Regions from separate parts of the Streptomyces sp. NPDC050423 genome, predicted to be linked through region 3. Evidence: riboswitches for the same ligand, from Rfam matches in the RefSeq annotation. Region 3 holds a riboswitch; each other region holds the start of a gene.
The links. A riboswitch is a leader RNA that binds a small molecule or an ion and turns the genes downstream of it on or off. The one in region 3 is predicted to bind thiamine pyrophosphate.
Positions count from the first base shown of each region.

Region 1: it holds a riboswitch for thiamine pyrophosphate, as region 3 does, so the genes downstream of both, thiC (phosphomethylpyrimidine synthase ThiC) here and AB0I52_RS08625 (thiamine ABC transporter substrate-binding protein) in region 3, are expected to answer to the same signal.
Region 2: it holds a riboswitch for thiamine pyrophosphate, as region 3 does, so the genes downstream of both, thiO (glycine oxidase ThiO) here and AB0I52_RS08625 (thiamine ABC transporter substrate-binding protein) in region 3, are expected to answer to the same signal.

Region 1 covers NZ_JBFAJY010000002.1:158,056-165,558, forward strand. The annotation lists gene AB0I52_RS02235 (metallophosphoesterase) at 172-1,230, shown strand; gene AB0I52_RS02240 (hypothetical protein) at 1,413-2,231, shown strand; gene thiC (phosphomethylpyrimidine synthase ThiC) at 2,301-4,187, opposite strand; TPP riboswitch at 4,180-4,313, opposite strand; gene AB0I52_RS02250 (YibE/F family protein) at 4,384-5,730, shown strand; gene AB0I52_RS02255 (SsgA family sporulation/cell division regulator) at 5,811-6,248, opposite strand; gene AB0I52_RS02260 (helix-turn-helix domain-containing protein) at 6,350-7,120, opposite strand; gene AB0I52_RS02265 (DUF5326 family protein) at 7,372-7,503, opposite strand, start outside.
Region 2 covers NZ_JBFAJY010000022.1:50,739-58,241, reverse strand. The annotation lists gene AB0I52_RS18100 (hypothetical protein) at 1-278, opposite strand, end outside; gene metF (methylenetetrahydrofolate reductase [NAD(P)H]) at 329-1,246, opposite strand; gene thiE (thiamine phosphate synthase) at 1,393-2,046, opposite strand; gene AB0I52_RS18085 (Rv2175c family DNA-binding protein) at 2,142-2,507, opposite strand; gene AB0I52_RS18080 (FAD-dependent oxidoreductase) at 2,706-3,971, opposite strand; TPP riboswitch at 4,081-4,193, shown strand; gene thiO (glycine oxidase ThiO) at 4,191-5,369, shown strand; gene thiS (sulfur carrier protein ThiS) at 5,366-5,584, shown strand; gene AB0I52_RS18065 (thiazole synthase) at 5,587-6,381, shown strand; gene pknB (Stk1 family PASTA domain-containing Ser/Thr kinase) at 6,504-7,503, shown strand, end outside.
Region 3 covers NZ_JBFAJY010000008.1:57,396-64,898, reverse strand. The annotation lists gene rpsB (30S ribosomal protein S2) at 1-165, shown strand, start outside; gene tsf (translation elongation factor Ts) at 265-1,119, shown strand; gene pyrH (UMP kinase) at 1,278-2,054, shown strand; gene frr (ribosome recycling factor) at 2,223-2,780, shown strand; gene AB0I52_RS08635 (phosphatidate cytidylyltransferase) at 2,780-3,865, shown strand; gene rlmN (23S rRNA (adenine(2503)-C(2))-methyltransferase RlmN) at 3,970-5,076, shown strand; TPP riboswitch at 5,118-5,234, shown strand; gene AB0I52_RS08625 (thiamine ABC transporter substrate-binding protein) at 5,317-6,420, shown strand; gene AB0I52_RS08620 (iron ABC transporter permease) at 6,507-7,503, shown strand, end outside.

The DNA of each region.
Region 1 (7,503 bases), on a different contig from region 3:
AGACCAATCGGGACCAATCGACCGGATATCCCGGCGTGCGTTCGGATTCACCACCCCTGGTGCGTCACAGAGCACGATTCGCATTCCTATGATGGGCGGACGACACCGCGGACCGCCCCGACCAGCAGGGCCCGTCAGGTGTACGGCGGCGCGACGGTGGTGGAGGGGTCGATGACACAGGGGGCCGGTCAGGAACCCGCGGTGCGGACGGCGACGTTGCGCGACTTCCGCGTACCGCCCTATGCGCAGTCCCCGGCGCCGCCCGCGGCTCCGCGCCCGGGGAACGCCTTCCCGGAAGGTGGGGCGCCGGAGGGGTACACCCCCACCGCGCGCGACCTTCCGGTGATCACCCGCGACGACACCGTCCAGGTGCGGGCCGTGCCCGAACCGCGGCCCGGCCAGGATCCGGAGCTCGGCCCCCTGTACGTGGTCGGCGACGTCCACGGCTATCTGGACGAGCTCCACGCCGCCCTCGCCGAGCAGGGCCTGATCGACGGCGAGCGCAACTGGTCCGCGGGCAACGCGCGGCTCTGGTTCCTCGGCGACTTCACCGACCGGGGGCCCGACGGCATCGGCGTCATCGACCTCGTGATGCGGCTGTCCGCCGAGGCCGCGGCCGCGGGTGGCTACTGCAAGGCCCTGATGGGCAACCACGAGCTGCTGCTCCTCGGCGCCAAGCGGTTCGGCGACACCCCGGTGAACTCCGGCGCGGGCACCGCCACCTTCCAGGCCGCCTGGCTGCTCAACGGCGGCCAGAAGACCGACATGGAGCGGCTCCAGGACGTCCACCTCCAGTGGATGTCCCGGCTCGACGCGGTCGTCGAGGAGGACGGGCATCTGCTGATGCACTCGGACACGACGGCGTACCTCGACTACGGAACCACCATCGAGGACGTCAACGACACGGTGCACGCCATTCTGACGCGGAACGACGCCGATGAGTGCTGGGACCTCTTCCGCAAGCTCACCAAGCGCTTCGCCTTCCGCGACGAGGCGGGCCCGCAGGCCGTCCAGCAGCTGATGGCGGCCTACGGCGGCCGACGCGTCGTCCATGGTCACAGCCCCATTCCGTATCTGCTCGGCGAGGTCGGCTCCGAGGACGGCGAGGACAGCGCGGGCCCGCTGGTGGACGGCCCCCACGTGTACGCGAACGGGCTCGCCATCGCCATGGACGGCGGAGTGACCATGGCCGGAAAGCTACTGGTCGTCCAACTCCCCCTGCATGACTGACGGCCCTCGGGGAAGACGCATGAACGACCTGACCATGCCGACCACTGGGCCTATTTCCGGAAACCCCCTGTCACCCTGTGCCGTGGGCGCTCTACCATCGGCGTACCAGTAGCAGGCTCTCCTCCGTTTCCGCCCCACTGCCCGGTCGAATCGGGCACACAGGCCCTACGGAGCATCGGGGGATGCACATGAACAGCGCTCCGCACCTGCTGACCGAGGACCGCCCCGAGTACGAGCGGATCCTCGACGACGCGCTGCGTCACGCCCATGAACGACCAGATCTGGCCGCAGTCGGCGAACGGCTCAACCCGGTACAGCTGCGCACCATGGCGATGGCCGCCACCGCCCTCATCACCGCCACGGCCGCCACCGAGTACGAGCACTACGTGAAGGCCCGCGAGGAACTGCGCGCCACGGCCGCCGACCAGGACGCCGCCCGGGGAACCGGCGCCGGCGATCCCGACCGGTCGGGCGCCGGCATAGGAGCCGTCGTCACCGTTCTGGCCCCGGTGCTCGCCGGCACGGCCGCGGTGATCTTCCTGCTGGTCGGTTACCTCCTGAAGATGCTCAGCCCGACACCGTCCTTCGCGGGGACCATGGTCGGCGCGGGCTGGTTCTTCGCGGCGCTCACCGCGGCCGCCATCCTGATCGCCGCCATCGGCCTCCTCGTCACCGCCCTGCGGAACGGCTCCACCTCCCTCGCCGTCGACGACCCGGGCGAGGAGCTGCCGGAGGACGTGGCGCGTGCCCGCGAGGCCTGGCGGCACGCACTGCTGGAACGGGGCATCCTGCCCTTCCTGCGGGACGCGCTCGCCGACCCCGGCGCCGCGCCCGCCGCCCGCACCCCGTACCCCTCGGCCAACCGCATCCCGAAGATCGGCTACAGCCGGCCGGACTTCTCCAGCCCGGACGACGGCCCGGCCGCCGCGCCCCGGCCCACCTTCACCAGCCCGGACTTCTCCAGCCCCGACTTCGGCGGCCCGGAACACGAGATGGACTGACGGGTCCGGGGGCGCACGCGGGCGCGTCGTACCGGCCGGCACGAGCCCGCCGGTACGACGCGCCGTGCCTCAGTCCGCGATCGGCAGATAGACCCGGTTGCCCGCGGCCGCGAACTCCCTGGACTTCTCCGCCATGCCCGCCTCGATCTCCGACTGCGAACCGCCGTGCTCACGCCGGATGTCGTGCGAGATCTTCATCGAGCAGAACTTCGGACCGCACATCGAGCAGAAGTGCGCCGTCTTCGCCGGCTCGGCCGGCAGCGTCTCGTCGTGGAACCCCCGCGCCGTGTCCGGATCGAGCGCCAGATTGAACTGGTCCTCCCACCGGAACTCGAACCGGGCGTCCGACAGCGCGTCGTCCCACTCCTGCGCCCCCGGGTGCCCCTTGGCCAGGTCCGCCGCATGGGCCGCGATCCGGTAGGTGATGACCCCGGTCTTCACATCGTCCCGGTTGGGCAGGCCGAGGTGCTCCTTGGGCGTCACGTAACAGAGCATCGCCGTCCCCCACCAGGCGATCATCGCGGCGCCGATGCCCGAGGTGATGTGGTCGTACGCCGGCGCGACATCGGTGGTCAGCGGGCCGAGCGTGTAGAACGGCGCCTCCTCGCAGATCTCCTGCTGGAGGTCGATGTTCTCCTTGATCCTGTGCATCGGGACATGTCCCGGGCCCTCGATCATCGTCTGGACGCCGAACCGCTTGGCGACCGTGTTCAGTTCGCCGAGCGTGCGCAGTTCGGCGAACTGCGCCTCGTCGTTGGCGTCCGCGATCGATCCGGGGCGCAGCCCGTCGCCCAGCGAGTACGTCACGTCGTACGAGGCCAGGATCTCGCAGAGCTCCTCGAAGTGCTCGTACAGGAACGACTCCTTGTGGTGCGCGAGGCACCACGCGGCCATGATCGAGCCGCCCCGGGAGACGATGCCGGTCTTGCGGCGGGCCGTCAGCGGCACATACGGCAGGCGCACGCCGGCGTGGACCGTCATGTAGTCGACGCCCTGTTCGGCCTGCTCGATGACGGTGTCCTTGTAGATCTCCCAGGTCAGCTCCTCCGCCCTGCCGTCGACCTTTTCGAGGGCCTGGTAGAGGGGCACGGTGCCGATCGGCACCGGGGAGTTGCGCAGAACCCACTCACGGGTGGTGTGGATGTTGCGGCCGGTGGAAAGGTCCATGACCGTGTCGGCGCCCCACTTGGTCGCCCAGGTCATCTTGTCCACCTCCTCCTCGATGGAGGACGTCACCGCGGAGTTGCCGATGTTGGCGTTCACCTTCACCAGGAACCGCTTGCCGATGATCATCGGCTCGATCTCCGGGTGGTTGACGCTGGCCGGCAGCACGGCCCGGCCCGCGGCGATCTCTTCGCGCACCACCTCGGGCGCGACGTTCTCCCGAATCGCCACGTACTCCATCTCCGGGGTGATCTCGCCCCGGCGGGCGTACCCGAGCTGGGTCACCGGGCGCCCGTCCCGGCTGCGCCGCGGCCGGCGCGGACGGCCGGGGAAGACGGCGTCCAGATTGCGCAGTCCTTCCCCGAGCTCTCGGCTTCGCTCGGGCAGGGGAGACCCCATCCGCGGCGCGGTGTGCTTGAGCCCGTCGTCCTCGGGCCGCGCCGTCCGGCCGGCGTACTCCTCGGTGTCGCCGCGGGCGATGATCCAGTTCTCCCGCAGCGGTGCGAGTCCGCGGCGGACATCGGTGTCGACGGCGGGATCGGTGTACGGCCCCGACGTGTCGTACAGCGTCACGTCCTTGCCGTTGGTGAGGTGCACCTGACGGACCGGCACCCGGAGGTCCGGGCGCGAGCCCTGGACGTATCCCTTGTGCCAGCCGATGGACTTCCCGGCCTCGTCGCTCCGACCGGCCTCATCGCTCCGACCGGCCTCATCGCGCTGATTGGCCTGGTCGCTCTGATTGGCCTGGTCGCTCTGATTGGAGGCAGGCGTGCGTGCGTCCGCTGTGGTCATGAGACCTACTCCCTACGCCGGCATTACCCGGTAACAGGTTCGGCGGTCGGCGCAGCGTGTCCCGTACGGACGTACGGAGATCAGCGCCCTCTCAGCCCGGTGCTCCGAGCTCCCGCGTGTGCAAAGGTGCCACCACGCTAACGCCCTCGCGGGTGTGCTGAACAGAGGGCCCCGCTCTTCTTGCGATGATCGGCCGGTGACGTCCCCCCATATCGTTCCCGAACAGCCGGGCCCTCAGCACTCCCACTCGCACAGCCACAGCCACGGCCCCGCCGCCCCCGTGTCCAAGCACCTGCGCAAGGTGATCGCAGCCGTGCTGATCCCGTTCGCGGTCGCGGTCGCCGTCGGTCTCGTGATGCTCTGGCCGGGTGGTGCGCCGGGGCACGAGCGCACCGGTGTCGGTTTCGACCGGCAGACCCAGCAGGCCGAGGTGGTGAACATCGACAAGGTCGACTGCAAGGACGTGAACGCGTCCCAGCTGCCCACCAGCGGCGAGACCACGCCGCAGACGGGGGACCCGGCCACCGGTGGCGACGGGGCGGGACTCTGCGAGAAGGCCACGGTCGAGGTCACGAGCGGCAAGGACAAGGGGCGCACATTCATCGAGGTCGTCCAGCCCGACGCACCGCGACAGCTGCGGGAGGGGCAGGGGGTGGTGGTCGCGTACGCCCCCGACGCACCCCATGACCTCCAGTACTCCGTGACGGACGTGGACCGGGGGTTCCCGATGGCGCTGCTGGCCGGGATCTTCGCCGTGGCGGTGGTCGTCGTGGGCAGGCTGCGCGGGGTCATGGCGCTGGTGGCGCTCGCCCTGTCGTTCGCCGTGCTGACCCTGTTCATCCTCCCGGCCATCCTGCAGGGCTCGAATCCGCTGCTCGTGGCGGTCGTCGGGGCCGGCGCCATCATGCTGATCGCCCTCTACATCTGCCACGGGCTGACCGCCCGCACCTCGGTCGCCGTCATCGGCACCCTGATCTCACTGCTGCTGATCGGGCTGCTCGGCTCGCTCTTCATCGGCTGGGCGAGCCTGAGCGGGAACACCGACGACAGCACCGGTCTCATCCACGGCCTGTACCCGCACATCGACATGAGCGGTCTGCTTCTGGCCGGCGTCATCATCGGTTCGCTGGGAGTGCTCGACGATGTGACGGTCACCCAGACGTCGGCGGTCTGGGAACTGCATCAGGCGGACCCGACGATGAATACGAAGCAGCTCTACCGGGCAGGGATCAGGATCGGAAGGGACCACATCGCCTCGGTGGTCAACACCCTGGTGCTCGCCTATGCGGGCGCCGCGCTTCCGTTGCTGCTGCTGTTCTCGATCGCCGAGAGCAGCGTGGGGACGGTGGCCAACAGCGAGCTGGTGGCGGAGGAGATCGTGCGGACGCTGGTCGGCTCGATCGGCCTGGTCGCCTCGGTGCCGGTGACCACCGCGCTCGCGGCACTGGTCGTCTCCGCGGGCCGTACGGGGGTCGGCGCGGAAGCCGGGGCTTCGGCACCCGTACGGAGTGGCGGAGGACGCCGCCGACGAGCGAGGTCCTGAACGGCTGCACACGGAGAGTGATTCACCCGTTCGGCAGGTGTGGTGTTCGACCGGCACCCAGCGCTGGAGGGACGGTCCCGTCAGCCGGCGTTCTGTTCCTCGGCCAGAATTCGCCCCAATGCCTCTTCGAGATTGCCCTCGAAGTCACCCAGCGTGCACTCCTGCCCGAGGGGGACGAGCTTGTCCGTCCTGTCGAGAAAGGCCACAAGTGGTGCCGTACCAGCCCTGAAGAGAGCGCGGTCCGCTCCCACCTGGAGCCGGATGTGGACGTCGCACAGCCCTTCGGGCTCGGTCGGCCCGATGTGTACGTCGCCGTCGCCACTGGGGCTGTTGAGGCCGTCGAGCAGCAGCTCACGGCCGAAAGCCCAGGTGACGGGGGCGTCGCCGGGCAGATGGAAGGTCATCCGGATCGCGTACGGATCGCACACTTCGTACCGGAGCTCCACCGGGATACGGAAAGAGAGCTCCTCGGAGACGAGGAAGCTCATCATGACCTCAGCTTGAACCGACTCGCGCATCGTTCAACCCCGCAGTAGATGAATCTGGCCAGGAATGATCCCCCGTGGCCCTATTGACGCCATCGTGGTGCACGCGATAGCAGATCACAAGGAGTGATTTTTCAGATACTGATAGAGAACACGAACGAACGCAAGAGGCTGGCCACTTCGCCACGTAGTCGTTCGACTGCGGGGAGCAACCGGTCTTCCTGGTCGAGAGGTACCGAAATGGCCATCGCCGCAGCCGTGAAACCGGCCGTGATCGGGATGGCCGCGCAGACCGTCCCGAGGGCGTACTCCTGTCGCTCGACGACGGGTTCCGTTCGCTCCAGCGACCGCAGCCGGTCAAGCAGGGCCGGGCGGTCACGTACGGAGTAGCGGGTCAGCGGGCGCACCGGATGCCGGTCCAGGTGGTCCTCGCGGGCCTTCTCGTCGAGCTGGCTCAGCAGACACTGGCCGATCGCGTGGGCGTGCCCGGTCTCCTGGAAGGCGGCCCATTCGTCCACCGCGGGCGCTGCCGGGGTGTCGGCGACCGCGACCAGTTCGATCTCACCGTCGCGGTAGACGGCGCAGTACACCGGGGCTCCGATGATGTCCCGCCAGCGGCCCAGCGACTGGGTCATCCGGCTGCGACGGTTCTGCAGGGCGCCGTCGTCCACCAGCCGCTCAGCGGCGGCACCGAAGAGGAAGACGCCGTTCTCCCGGCGCAGATATCCCTCATGGGTGAGGGTGCGCAGCAGGTGGTAGGCGGTGGGCAGCGGAAGCCCCGCCTCCCGTGCGAGCTGTTTGGCCGGCGCCCCGTCGCGATGGGCGCCCACGGCCTCCAGCAGCCTCAGCGCCCGCTGCACCGATCCGATCAACGTCGGCACAGCGGTACTCGATGCCGTGGTCAACGGTCACCCCCAGGCATGGTGACGGGCGGTCAGCCCGCCTGTGGAGGCCGCCTCCACATGTCTGCCGCGGGCCTGGCTCCGGAGGCCGTGCCCGCCACTGGTCAGGTGGCGACTGACGGTGCTCTCCCAGGCGGCGGCAGCGGATTTCACTGTATCGGCAGCGCGCGAAGGGGGTGTCGTTTCGTCTTCCGCTTAGCTCGGCTGGGCTAACCGTCCGGCCGGTGGCGCGGCTACCAGCCTCCACACAGGCCCTAGGAGGAGGACGACATGAACTTCCGCACGAGGAAGACGACCCCGCCGACCAGGACCACGAAGATCAGGACCTTGAAGAGCAGCCAGACGACGAAGCCGACCAAGCTGGCGATCAGGCTGCCGAACACGAC
Region 2 (7,503 bases), on a different contig from region 3:
CGGCGGCGACGGCTCTCACCGGGGCTGCCCCCTATGGCCCAGCCGGTCGAGAAACCGCGCCGGAAGGAGAGCGTGACGTACATCTGGCCGGTCGCGAAGGCGATCGCGCCGATCGCGATGACGGGCACGGACGGGATCAGGACACCGATGACCACACCGACGAAGCCGGTGAAGGCGAGCAGACGCCAGCGCAGCCGCGCCTTGTACTGGAGCAGCACCTCGCCGAGCAGCCACAGCGCAACGATGCCGAACGCGATGTAGAGGACCGTCCAGCCCATGCCCGCCCCCTTCTACGGCCACCGCCCCTGATCGCGGCGGGTACGGCCGGTCACGACTGCTTGTGCAGTCCGAGATTTTCGTAGATTTCGAGCGTCGCCGTCGAGTTGTTCAACGTGATGAAGTGCAGCCCGGGGACACCCTCGGACAGCAGCTTCGCGCAGAACCGCGTTGCGAAGTCGATGCCAATGGAGCGTACAGCGGCGGGATCGTCCTTGGCGGCGAGGATGCGTTCTTTCAGGTCCGCGGGCAGGCTCGCGTTGCTGAGCTGCGGGAATCGCTCCAATTGGCGGACGCTCGTGAGGGGCATCACCTCGGGAATGACCGGGGTTTCGCAACCGGCGGCGACCACCCGGTCACGCATCCGCAGGTAGTCCTCGGGGTCGAAGAACATCTGCGTGATCGCATAGTCCGCACCGGCGCGGCACTTGTCCACGAAGTGCCGGATGTCGGTGTCCCAGTCGGCGGAGCGCGGATGCATCTCGGGGAACGCCGCGACGCCGACACAGAAGTCGCCGGATTCCTTGATCAGCCGGACGAGGTCGGCCGCGTACCGCACCCCCTGCGGGTGCTCGATCCACGGGCCCATCGGGTCGCCCGGCGGGTCCCCGCGCACGGCGAGGATGTTCCGGATTCCGGCGTCCGCGTACTGACCGACCATGTTGCGCAGTTCGGCGATGGAGTGGTTCACCGCTGTGAGGTGCGCGACCGGGGTGAGGGTGGATTCGGCGGCGATGTCCTGCGTCGCCTTCACCGTCCCGGCCCGGGTGGACCCACCGGCTCCGTACGTCACCGAGACGAAGCTCGGTCCCACTGCCTCGATCCGGCGCAGCGCGTTCCAGAGATTGCGCTCGCCCTTCTCGGTCTTGGGCGCCCAGAACTCGAAGGAGTGCAAGGTCTCGCCGGTCGCGAGCATCTCACGCACGGTGCGCGCGCGATCTGTCCTGGTGGAAGGTGTGCCAAGGGCCATAACGGCAGGTTAACCAGGGCGTGGCGGCCACCCAACCGAACCGGCAGGATTTGCCCGAATTGACCGGTACTTGTCCACGCTTCGGACACCGATGCCCCAAACGCGTCGCTCGGGCGGCCCCGCCCCGCCCCGGTGTGTCCGCCGGATCAGGCGTCGGCGCGGGCCCGGATCCTTTCGGCCAGCTCAGCGGCGGCGGCAGCGGGGTCCGCGGCCTCGGTGAGGGCCCGTACGACGACGACGCGGCGCGCTCCGGCGTCCAGCACCTCGTCGAGATTGCCGGCGTCGATCCCGCCGATGGCGAACCACGGACGCGCCGGGGCGAGCGAGGCGGCGTACCGGACGAGGCCGAGGCCGGGTGCGGGCCGGCCGGGCTTGGTCGGGGTGGGCCAGCAGGGGCCGGTGCAGAAGTAGTCCACGCCGGGCTCGGTGACGGCGGCGTCGACCTCGGCCTCGGCGTGCGTGGAGCGGCCGACGATCACGTCCTGGCCGATGATCGCGCGGGCGGCGGGCACCGGCAGGTCGCCCTGGCCCAGATGCAGCACGCCGGAGCCGATGGCATGGGCGACGTCGGCCCGGTCGTTGACCGCGAGGAGCCTGCCGTGCCGCTTGCAGGCGTCGGCGAGGACCGCGAGGTGTTCGAGCTCCTCGGCCGCCTCCATCCCCTTGTCGCGGAGCTGGACGATGTCCACCCCGCCGGAGAGGACGGCGTCGAGGAACTCGGGGAGGTCCCCCTGGCGCCTGCGGGCGTCCGTGCACAGATAGAGCCGGGCATCGGACAGCGGCGCGCGAGGCGTGGACATGGCGAGTTCCCCCGGGAGAGCGATGACGTTCGGTGAGCGGTGCGGAAGTGGTGCGGGCCGCACCGTGCGGCCCGCACCACCTGTACGGCTGTCGGTCAGACGGCGAGCGCCTGGGCGCGGCGCTTCACCTCCGTGCCGCGATTCTCACTCAGCGCCTGCGCGGGCGTGCCCGGCAGGCTCGGGTCGGGAGTGAAGAGCCATTCCAGCATCTCCTTGTCGGAGTAGCCGTCGTCCCTCAGGAGCGTCAGGGTCCCGGTAAGACCCTTGACCACCTTGTCACCGTCGATGAAGGCGGCAGGCACCTGGAGTGCCCGGTTCTCACCACGTCGTACGGCGATCAGCTGGCCCTCCTTGACCAGCTGCCGCACACGCGTCACCTCGATATCGAACATTTCGGCGATATCGGGAAGGTAGAGCCAGGCAGGGACGAGAGCATCGATCTTTGCGTCAATCTCGGTCACGGGACAAGCCTGCCATCCCGGACTGACAGCCGATACCCGGACTCAGCCCTTCAGGGCCTCGCGCGGCGCGGCAGTGGCGCCGGCGGCCGGCCGCGAGCCGGCCACGGGCGGCCGTCGGGGAGGGCGAGTGCCGGGCTCCGGTGTCCGTTTCGGTGCAGGCCCCGTCGGCCGACCGGACGGCACCGGCGGTGCGGGCTCCTACTGCCGGGCCGCCGACTTCAGCGGTACGGACGCGTCACCGGCCCGCTCCGGATCGAGCCGGGTGCCCGCCTCGATGAGCTTGCGCCCCTGGATCAGGTCGCGCGGCCGGCCTACGGCGAGCACCGCGACCAGGACGCCGTCGCGCAGCCAGCACACCGACCAGGCGGGGCCGGCCGGATCGCCGCGCCACAGCAGGGTGTCCGCGCCGTCGTGGTGACCCGCGTACTGGACGAACCGGCCGAACTGCTCGGACCAGAAGTACGGCACGGGGTCATAGGCGGGCGACTCCGCCCCGTCCCCGCCGGCCGCGCCGATGATCTGGGCGGCAGCGGTCCGGGGCCCCTGGAGGGCATTGTCCCAGTGGTGGACCAGCAGACGCACCCCGTAGCGCGCGGACGGGAACGAGGCACAGTCGCCGACGGCGTACACGTCGGGCAGCGAGGTGCGCAGCGCCGCGTCGGCGGTCACCGATCCGTCGGGCCCGAGCCCGACGCCGGAGCCGGCCAGCCAGCCGGTGGCGGGCCGTGCGCCGATCCCGACGACGACCGCGTCGGCCGGGAGCGTGCGCCCGTCCGCCAGGACCACGCCGCCGGGCTCGACGCGGGCCACCCGCGCCCCGGTGAGGAGTGCGGCGCCGCTCTCCGCGTACCAGGCGGCCATCGGAGCGGCGACCTCGGCGGGCAGGGCGCCCGCGAGGGGGCGTTCGGCGGCCTCGACGACGGTGACCTCGCAGCCCGCGGCGCGGGCCGCGGTGGCGAACTCGGCGCCGATCCAGCCCGCGCCGACGACCACCACGGTGTGCCGCGCCTCCAGGACGGGCCGCAGCCGCGCCGCGTCGTCCAGGGTGCGCAGCAGATGGACGCCCGGCACGCCCCCGGAACCCGGCAGCACGACGGGTTCGGCGCCGGTGGCGATGACGAGGACGTCGTAGGGGACGGGCCCCGCGGAGGTGTCCAGCTCGTGGTCTGCGGCGCGCAGGCCGGTGACCTCGTGGCCCAGCCGCAGCGCGATGCCCAGTGCCTCGAAGTCGATGTCGAAGGCGGATTCCTCGGCCTTGCCGAGCAGTACCGCCTTGGACAGCGGGGGACGGTCGTAGGGCTGATGGGGTTCGGCTCCGATCAGGGTGACGGCGCCGGTGAAGCCCTGCTCCCGCAGGGCCACCGCCGTCTGCACGCCCGCCATGCCCGCGCCGACGACGACCACCCGCCGCCCCGCCCGCTCCGACTGCCGCTCCGGCCGCTCTGCCCGCTGCTGCTCGTTCACCCGTCCACCTTAATCATCTGACGAACCGTCAGGAAAGAGGTCCGCCGCCGTGCTCGCACCCACCGCCCTCCCGGGACCCTCCGCGGGACGGGGTCTAGGGTGGCCCACGTAAAGCACTCGCGGGAGCCCGGACGCACCGGGCTGAGAGGGAGGCTGGACGGCCTTCGACCGTACGAACCTGATCCGGGTCATGCCGGCGAAGGGAGGGGCTGGATGCCCATGCGCACCCACCGCGCGAGCGGGTCCGACGTCCTCGTCATCGGGGGCGGCATCATCGGCCTGGTGACCGCCTGGCGGTCCGCGCAGCGCGGCCTGGCCACCGCGGTCGTCGATCCCGGTCCCGGCGGCGGGGCCGCCCGGGTCGCGGCCGGGATGCTGGCCGCCGTCACCGAACTGCACTACGGCGAAGAGCTGCTGCTGGGTCTCAACGTCGACTCCGCCGCGCGCTATCCGGCGTTCGCGGCCGAGCTGGAGGCCGCGAGCGGACAGGACATCGGCTACCGCGCCTGCGGCACCCTGGCCGTCGCGCTGGACACCGACGACCGCGCCCATCTGCGGGAACTGCACGAGCTCCAGCGCCGGTCGGGGCTGGAGACCGAATGGCTCACCGGCCGTGAGTGCCGGCGCCTGGAGCCGATGCTCGCGCCGGGCGTACGCGGCGGACTGCGGGTCGACGGCGACCACCAGGTCGACCCGCGCCGGCTGGCCGCCGCGCTGCTGACGGCGTGCGAGCGGGCCGGGGTCGTCTTCCACCGCCACCGGGCCGAACGGCTCTCGGTGGTGCGGGACCGGGCCACCGGGGCCGTACTCACCGACGGTTCGGAGCCGACGGCCGATCAGGTGGTGCTCGCCGCCGGCAGCCTCAGCGGCCGGCTCGCGGGGGTGCCGGACCACGTCCTGCCGCCCGTCCGCCCGGTCAAGGGCCAGGTGCTGCGGCTGACCGTACCCACCGCGTACGCCCCCTTCCTCAGCCGCACCGTGCGGGCCGTGGTCCGGGGCAGCCACGTCTACCTCGTGCCGCGCGAGAACGGCGAGCTGGTGATCGGCGCCACCAGCGAGGAAATGGGCTGGGACACCACCGTCACGGCGGGCGGGGTGTACGAGCTGCTGCGCGACGCCCACGAGCTGGTGCCCGGCATCACCGAGCTGCCGCTCACCGAGACCCTGGCCGGTCTGCGCCCCGCCTCCCCCGACAACGCCCCGCTGCTCGGCCGCACCGCGCTGCCCGGCCTCCACCTCGCCACCGGCCACCACCGCAACGGGGTGCTGCTCACTCCGGTCACCGGTGACGCCATGGCGCAGCTGCTGGCCGGCGGCGAGCTGCCCGAGGTGGCCCGCCCCTTCTCCCCCGGCCGTTTCGCGGCCGCCACCCCCGTACGACAGGAGCAGCCCGCATGACCGCACCCCTCGCCCTCTCCGTGTCCGTGAACGGCGAGGCCGTCGCCGTCGCCGCGGGCACCACCCTGGACGCCCTGGTGGCGACCCTGACCGAGGCGCCCTCGGGTGTCGCGGCCGCGCTGAACGAGACCGTCGTGCCGCGCGGCCGGTGGTCCGCCGCGGTGCTCGCCGACGGCGACCGGGTCGAGGTCCTGACCGCGGTCCAGGGAGGCTGACCGTGCCCGACGACCTCTTCGCCCTGGGGGGCGCCGTCCTCGGTTCCCGGCTGATCATGGGAACGGGCGGGGCGCCCAGCCTCGATGTGCTGGAACGCTCACTGATCGCCTCCGGCACCGAGCTGACCACCGTCGCGATGCGCCGCCTCGACCCGACCGTGCGGGGCTCCGTGCTCTGCGTACTGGAGCGGCTCGCCGTCCGCGTCCTGCCGAACACTGCGGGCTGCTTCACGGCGGGCGAGGCCGTGCTCACCGCCCGGCTGGCCCGCGAGGCGCTCGGCACCGACTGGGTCAAGCTGGAGGTGGTGGCCGACGAGCGGACCCTGCTGCCCGACCCGGTCGAACTGCTGGACGCCGCGGAGATCCTGGTGGACGACGGTTTCACCGTGCTGCCGTACACCAATGACGATCCGGTGCTGGCCCGGAAGCTGGAGGACGTGGGGTGCGCGGCGGTCATGCCGCTCGGCTCCCCCATCGGCTCGGGGCTGGGCATCCGCAATCCGCACAACTTCCAGCTGATCGTCGAGCAGGCCCGGGTCCCGGTGATCCTGGACGCGGGCGCCGGGACGGCTTCGGACGCGGCGCTCGCCATGGAGCTGGGGTGCGCGGCCGTGATGCTCGCCTCGGCGGTGACCCGGGCCCAGGAGCCCGAGCTGATGGCCGCCGCGATGCGTCACGCGGTGGAGGGCGGGCGGCTGGCGTACCGCGCGGGGCGGATACCGCGCCGGCACTTCGCCGAGGCGTCGTCGCCGGTGGCGGGGCTGGCGGCGCTGGACCCGGAACGCCCGGCGTTCTGACACCGGGTACCGCGGCTCCGGCGGCGGTGGATCGCGTGTCCCTGTCACGGCTCGGCTGCAGTACGACCCCAGGATCGCCCCGGCCCGTCGGTCGTGTCCGCGGCGGCTCGTAGACTCCCTGCGTGGATACGACCCTCCAGGACCCTCTCGTCGGGCAGCTGCTCGACGGCCGCTACCGCGTCGATGCCCGCATCGCCGTGGGCGGCATGGCCACGGTCTACCGGGCCATGGACACCCGCCTCGACCGGGTGCTCGCCCTCAAGGTGATGCACCCGGCGCTCGCGGCCGACGCCTCGTTCGTCGAGCGCTTCATCCGCGAGGCCAAGTCGGTGGCGGGGCTCGCGCACCCCAATGTGGTCGGGGTCTTCGACCAGGGGGCCCAGGGGCAGTACGTATACCTGGCCATGGAGTACGTCGCGGGCTGCACGCTGCGCGATGTGCTGCGCGAGCGCGGCGCACTGCAGCCGCGGGCCGCGCTGGACATCCTGGAGCCGGTGCTCGCCGCGCTCGGTGCCGCGCACCGGGCGGGCTTCGTACACCGTGACATGAAGCCGGAGAACGTACTCATAGGCGACGACGGCCGGGTCAAGGTCGCCGACTTCGGCCTGGTACGGGCCGTGGGCACGGTCACCAACACCACCGGGTCCGTCCTGGGCACCGTCTCCTATCTCGCCCCCGAGCAGATCGAGCGCGGCACCGCGGACACCCGCGCCGATGTCTACGCGTGCGGGGTGGTGCTGTACGAGATGCTCACCGGCGCCAAGCCGCACACCGGTGACTCCCCCGCCCAGGTCATCTACCAGCATCTGAACGAGGACGTCCCGGCTCCCTCGGCCCTCGTCCCGGGGCTCGCACCCGAGCTCGACGAGCTGGTGGCGAGCGCCACCGCGCGTGACCCCGAGGTCCGGCCGTTCGACGCGGTGGCCCTGCTCGCCGAGTCCCGACAGGCCCGCGCCGGCCTCACCGACGCCCAGCTGGACGCCGTACCGCCGCAGGCCCTGGCAGAGGTGCGCGACGCCGCCGAGGACCGCACGAGCGTGATTCCGCGGGTGCTGCCGCCCGGCCAGGGAACCGCCCACCACACCAGCCGGCTGGAGATGTCCCCGCCGCTGCCGCCGGACC
Region 3 (7,503 bases):
ACCTCCGCCGAGACCGAGAAGGTCGCGGACGCCGCCGAGACGCCGGCCGAGGCTGAGGCCGAGGTCGCTGCCGAGGCTCCCGCTGCCGAGGCGCCCGTCACCGAGACGCCGGCCGTCGAGGCCCCCGCCGCCGAGGCTCCGGCCGCGGACGGCGAGCAGGCCTGACACCCGTCACGGCTGACGACGGCGGGGGCCGGTGCCACAAGCACCGCCCCCGCCGTTCACCCGTAGATCTTTCAGACTTCGAGAGAGAAATACAGACTCATGGCGAACTACACCGCCGCTGACGTCAAGAAGCTCCGTGAGCTCACCGGCGCCGGCATGATGGACTGCAAGAAGGCGCTCGACGAGGCCGATGGCAGCGTCGATGGTGCCGTCGAGGCCCTTCGTATCAAGGGCCAGAAGGGCGTCGCCAAGCGCGAGGGCCGTTCTGCCGAGAACGGCGCCGTCGTCTCCCTCATCTCCGAGGACAAGACCTCCGGCGTCCTGCTCGAGCTGAAGTGCGAGACGGACTTCGTCGCCAAGGGCGAGAAGTTCCAGGCCGTCGCCAACGCGCTGGCCGCGCACGTCGCCGCCACCTCCCCGGCCGACCTGGCCACGCTGCTCGCCTCCGAGATCGAGGCCGGCAAGACGGTTCAGGCGTACGTCGACGAGGCCAACGCCACTCTCGGCGAGAAGATCGTCCTGGACCGCTTCGCGCAGTTCACCGGCGGTTACGTGGCTGCGTACATGCACCGCACGATGCCCGACCTCCCGCCGCAGGTCGGCGTGCTCGTCGATCTCGACAAGGGGACCGCCTCGGACGAGGCAGCCGCAGTGGTTGCCAAGGACGTCGCGCAGCACATCGCTGCCTTCGCCCCGAAGTACCTCAGCCGCGACGAGGTCCCGGCCGAGACGGTCGAGAACGAGCGCCGCGTCGCCGAGGCCACCTCGCGTGAGGAGGGCAAGCCCGAGGCCGCCCTCCCGAAGATCGTCGAGGGTCGCGTCAACGGCTTCTTCAAGGACGTCGTCGTCGTCGAGCAGGCCTTCGCCAAGGACAGCAAGAAGTCCGTCCAGAAGGTCCTGGACGAGGCCGGTGTCAGCCTGAAGCGCTTCTCGCGCATCAAGGTCGGCATCTGAGTCCGTCCGCGAAAAACGGTGGACCCCGATAGGGTCTGGTGCAGTCGACGGCCGCACACCGCCGTACGACCGCAGATCTGACGAGGAGGCCATTGCCGCTGAGGGACATCGGACCCACCGGCAATGGCTTTCTTCGTATGTGCACGAGGAGAATCTCCATGAACAAGGGCGCGGACGCCGCAACAGGTGACCACAGGCGCGACGACGGCAAGGTGGCCGGACGCTTCATGCTGAAGCTGTCCGGAGAGGCGTTCGCCGGTGGCGGAGGTCTCGGCGTCGACCCCGACGTCGTGCACGCCATCGCACGCGAGATCGCGGCGGTCGTCCGGGACGGTGCGGAGATCGCGATCGTCATCGGCGGCGGCAACTTCTTCCGCGGCGCCGAGCTCCAGCAGCGCGGCATGGACCGGGCCCGGTCCGACTACATGGGCATGCTCGGCACCGTCATGAACTGCCTCGCGCTCCAGGACTTCCTGGAGAAGGAGGGCATCGACTCCCGCGTCCAGACCGCCATCACCATGGGCCAGGTCGCGGAGCCGTACATCCCGCTGCGCGCCGTACGGCACCTGGAGAAGGGCCGTGTCGTCATCTTCGGCGCCGGTATGGGCATGCCGTACTTCTCCACCGACACCACCGCGGCCCAGCGCGCCCTGGAGATCGACGCCGAGGCGCTGCTGATGGGCAAGAACGGTGTGGACGGGGTCTACGACTCCGACCCGAAGACCAACCCCGCAGCGGTGAAGTTCGACGCGCTGGAGTACAGCGAGGTGCTCGCCCGCGATCTCAAGGTCGCCGACGCCACCGCCATCACGCTCTGCCGTGACAACCAGCTGCCGATCCTCGTCTTCGAGCTGACGACGGCGGGCAATATCGCCCGCGCCGTCAAGGGTGAGAAGATCGGTTCGCTCGTGAGTGACCAGGGCACCCGGGCCTGAGAACCGGGGGACCGAACCGGGGGGACCCGGTGTGTTCCCGGGGCCCGCGTTAGGGGCCCGAAGGATGGACAACGGCCTGCCGGTCGGACACCGTGCAGGTGAGGACGCGACGCAGGACCCGCCGGGCCCGAGCATGCCGGGCCCACTCAAGACACGCAGGAGCACGTGGTGATCGAAGAAACCCTCCTCGAGGCCGAGGAGAAGATGGAGAAGGCCGTCGTGGTCGCGAAAGAGGACTTCGCCGCGATCCGCACCGGCCGTGCGCACCCGGCGATGTTCAACAAGATCGTCGCCGACTACTACGGCGCGCTGACCCCGATCAACCAGCTGGCCTCGTTCTCGGTGCCCGAGCCCCGTATGGCCGTCGTGACGCCGTTCGACAAGACCGCGCTGCGCAACATCGAGCAGGCCATCCGCGACTCCGACCTCGGCGTCAACCCGAGCAACGACGGCAATATCATCCGGGTGAACTTCCCCGACCTCACCGAAGAGCGCCGTCGCGACTACATCAAGGTCGCGAAGACCAAGGCCGAGGACTCCAAGATCTCGATCCGCGCGGTCCGCCGCAAGGCCAAGGAGATCCTCGACAAGCTGGTCAAGGACAAGGAGTCCGGCGAGGACGAGGTACGTCGCGCCGAGAAGGAGCTCGACGACACCACCGCGAAGTACGTCGCGCAGGTGGACGAGCTGCTGAAGCACAAGGAAGCCGAGCTGCTCGAAGTCTGATGAACGACTCTTCCCGGGGCGCCCCGCAGGGCGCCGGCCACTGGGCCGCTCCCGAGATGCGGGCCGCTCCGGCGGGTCCTGCATACGATGTGCATAACGCCCAGCACACTCGGCCCATGCCCATTGTGCCGGACGTTCCCGACGCAGGTAGAGACGCTGACGACCGTGATGACCGGGACCAGGGGGCCGCACGCCTGAGCGGCGGCCCCTTGTTCCGCGACGAGAAGCCGCAGGAGCCCATGTCCACCGCGCCGCCACCCCCGCAGAAGAAACGTGCGGGCCGTGATCTCGGAGCCGCCATAGGGGTCGGCGTGGGGCTGGGTGCCGTCGTCGTCGCCTCGCTCTTCATCGTCAAGGCCGTCTTCGTCGGTGTGATCGCGGTCGCCGTCGTCGTGGGCCTCTGGGAGCTCACCTCCCGGCTGGAGGAGCGCAAGGGCATCAAGGCGCCGCTCGTCCCTCTCGCGGTCGGTGGCGCGGCCATGGTCGTGGCCGGTTACGCGCGAGGCGCCGAAGGCGCCTGGGCGGCCATGGCGCTGACCGCCCTCGCGGTGCTCGTCTGGCGGATGGCCGAGCCGCCGGAGGGCTACCTCAAGGACGTCACGGCCGGCGTTTTCGCCGCGTTCTACGTACCGTTCCTGGCCACCTTCGTCGCCATGCTCCTGACCGCGTCCGACGGGCCGCAGCGGGTACTGACCTTCCTGCTGCTGACCGTGGTCAGCGATACCGGCGCGTACGCCGTCGGCTGGCGGTTCGGCAAGCACAAGCTCGCACCGCGGATCAGCCCCGGGAAGACCCGCGAGGGCCTCTTCGGAGCCGTGGCCTTCGCGATGGTGGCCGGTGCGCTGTGCATGGAGTTCCTGATCGACGACGGCTCCTGGTGGCAGGGCCTGCTGCTCGGCCTCGCGGTCGCCGCCAGCGCCACCCTCGGTGACCTGGGCGAGTCCATGATCAAGCGGGACCTCGGAATCAAGGACATGGGCACGCTGCTCCCCGGACACGGCGGCATCATGGACCGGCTGGACTCCCTGCTGCCGACCGCGCCGGTGGTCTGGCTGCTGATGGTGCTTTTCGTCGGCTCGGGCTGAGCGACTGCCAGATCACCCCTTCTGACCTGCGTCTTCACGAGTGAGGGTCCGTTGTCCACAGGGCGGCGGGCCCTCACTGTTCTGTCTGCGACACTGGATGAACCATGCCTAAGCCCGGAGAACTCACTTTCGTCGCGCCCCGCGGAGCCAAGAGGCCGCCGCGGCACCTCGCCGACCTCACGCCCGCCGAGCGCAAGGAAGCAGTCGCCGCGACCGGCGAGAAGCCCTTCCGCGCCCAGCAGCTCTCGCAGCACTACTTCGCGCGGTACGCGCACGACCCGTCGGAGTGGAACAACATTCCGGCCGCGTCGCGGGGCAAGCTCGCCGAGGCGTTGTTCCCCGACCTGATGTCCGTGGTCCGGCACATCAGCTGCGACGACGACACCACCCGCAAGACGCTGTGGAAGCTGCACGACGGCACGCTGGTCGAGTCCGTCCTGATGCGCTACCCCGAGCGCGTCACGATGTGTATCTCCTCGCAGGCGGGATGCGGGATGAACTGCCCGTTCTGCGCCACCGGGCAGGCCGGTCTCGACCGCAACCTCTCCACGGCGGAGATCGTCCACCAGATCGTGGACGGCATGCGGGCCCTGCGCGACGGCGAGGTCCCCGGGGGCCCGGCGCGGCTCTCCAACATCGTCTTCATGGGCATGGGCGAGCCGCTCGCCAACTACAAGCGGGTGGTCGGGTCCATCCGCCGGCTGACCGACCCCGAGCCCGACGGGCTGGGGCTGTCGCAGCGCGGGATCACCGTCTCGACCGTCGGCCTGGTGCCGGCGATGCTGCGCTTCGCCGACGAGGGCTTCAAGTGCCGTCTCGCGGTCTCGCTGCACGCCCCGGACGACGAGCTGCGCGACACCCTCGTACCGGTGAACACCCGGTGGAAGGTGCGCGAGGTACTGGACGCGGCCTGGGAGTACGCGGAGAAGTCCGGTCGCCGTATCTCCATCGAGTACGCGCTGATCCGTGACATCAACGACCAGGCCTGGCGGGGCGACCGGCTGGGCCGGCTCCTCAAGGGCAAGCGGGTACACGTCAACCTGATCCCGCTGAACCCGACGCCCGGCTCGAAGTGGACCGCCTCGCGGCCCGAGGACGAGAAGGCGTTCGTCGAGGCCATCGCCGCCCACGGGGTGCCGGTGACCGTCCGGGACACCCGGGGCCAGGAGATCGACGGCGCCTGCGGGCAGCTGGCGGCATCCGAGCGCTGAGGCCGAAACCGGCCGTGTAGCCTGGGCGTGCATCCAACTTCATATTCCGACAGGGGAGCGCCACAGCGCTGAGAGTGCGGCACCAAGGACAGGTTGGCCGCAGACCCTCTGAACCTCGCCCGGGTCATTCCGGGTAGGAAGTTCGGACCTTACTCAAGCTGTTGCGCCCTGCCCGCTTCCGGTTCGTTCCGGGCGCGGGCAGGGCCGCGTCTCTTCCTGGTCACCCCCAGGAGGAATCACATGAGCACAACCAAGAAGATCGCGGTGTCGGCCGTCGCCGCCGCGATCGGCGCGACCGCGCTCGCCGGCTGCGGTGGCTCCGACGACTCGTCGTCCGGCTCCGCCGGCACCAAGGGCACCGGATCCAAGACCGTCACCCTCGTCAGCCACGACTCCTTCAACGCGTCCAAGGGCGTACTGAAGGAGTTCACCCGGGAGACCGGATACACGGTCAAGGTGCTGAAGAGCGGGGATGCGGGCGCCGCCCTCAACCAGGAGATCCTGACCAAGGGATCGCCGCGCGGTGACGTGTTCTTCGGCGTCGACAACACCCTGCTGTCGCGGGCCCTCGACAACGGTCTCTTCACGCCGTACGCGGCCAAGGGCCTCGGCCAGGTGGCGTCCGACGTCCAGTTGGATGCCGGAAAGCACCGGGTCACTCCGGTCGACACCGGCGACATCTGCGTCAACTACGACAAGAAGTACTTCGCCGACAAGAAGCTCGCGCCGCCGAAGTCCTTCGACGACCTGGCGAAGCCCGCGTACAAGAACCTCCTCGTCACCGAGAACGCCGCGACCTCCTCGCCCGGTCTCGGCTTCCTCCTCGGCACCGTCGCCACCTACGGCGAGGACGGCTACCAGGACTACTGGAAGAAGCTGAAGAGCAACGGCGTCAAGGTCGTCGACGGCTGGGAGCAGGCGTACAACGAGGAGTTCTCCGGCTCCGCGGGCGGCAGGAAGGCCAAGGCCGACCGTCCGCTCGTCGTCAGTTACGCCTCCAGCCCGCCCGTCGAGGTGCTGTACGCGGACCCGCAGCCCAAGTCGGCCCCGACCGGGGTCGCCACCGGGACATGCTTCCGGCAGATCGAGTTCGCCGGTCTGCTCGACGGCGCGAAGAACGAGGCGGGCGGCAAGGCCCTGCTGGACTTCCTGATCGGAAAGAAGTTCCAGGAGGACATGCCGCTCAACATGTTCGTCAGCCCGGTCACCAAGGGCGCGAAGGTGCCGGAACTCTTCACGGAGTTCGGGGCCACCGCGGACAAGCCGGCGACCGTCGCCCCGGACACCATCGCCAAGAACCGTGAGCAGTGGGTCCAGTCATGGTCCTCGCTCGTAGTGAAGTAGCGAGGACTCCCGTACGCGGACCGGGCGCGCGCGGGAAGGCCGCACGCACCCGGTCACGGCGCGGGAGCGCGGTGCGGCTCGGTCTGATGGCCGTGCCCGTCGCCTTCTTCGCGGTGTTCTTCGCCTACCCCGTCGCGGCGATCGTCGGGCGGGGACTCAAAGCCGACGGTGTCTGGCAGTTCGGCCGGTTCGGTGAGGTGCTGAGCCGGCCGGACATCCTGGATGTCCTCTGGTTCACCCTGTGGCAGGCGCTCGCCTCGACCGCGCTGACCCTGTTGATCGCCCTGCCGGGCGCCTATGTGTTCGCCCGGTTCGACTTCCCGGGCAAGCAACTGCTGCGGGCGATCGTCACGGTGCCGTTCGTCCTGCCGACCGTCGTCGTGGGCACCGCGTTCCTCGCGTTGCTGGGGCGCGGCGGCTTCCTCGACGAGCTGTGGGGCGTACGGCTCGACACCACGGTGTGGGCGATCCTGCTGGCCCACGTCTTCTTCAACTACGCGGTCGTCGTGCGCACCGTCGGCGGACTGTGGTCGCAGCTCGACCCGCGGCAGGAGGAGGCCGCTCGCGTCCTCGGTGCCGGACGGTTCGCCGCCTGGCGGCGGGTCACGCTCCCGGCGCTCGGCCCCGCCGTGGCCGCCGCGGCGCTGATGGTCTTCCTCTTCACCTTCACCTCCTTCGGTGTCGTCCAGATCCTCGGCGGCCCAGGATTCTCCACGCTGGAGGTGGAGATCTACCGCCAGACCGCACAGCTGCTCGCCCTGCCCACGGCCGCCGTGCTGACGCTCGTGCAGTTCGCCGCGGTCGGTGCCATCCTCGCCGTGCACGCCTGGACCGTACGGCGCAGGGAGACCGCGCTGAAGCTGGTCGACCCGGCACAGACCGCCCGCAGGCCGCGCGGCGCGGGCCAGTGGGCGCTGCTCGGGGGCGTCCTGCTGACCGTGCTGGTACTGATCCTGCTGCCGCTCGGCGTACTGGTGGAGCGCTCGCTCGACGTGTCCGGCGGCCACGGTCTCGACTACTACCGGGCGCTGGCATCGGCGGACGCGAACAGCGGTACGTTCCTGGTCGCCCCTCTCGAAGCGA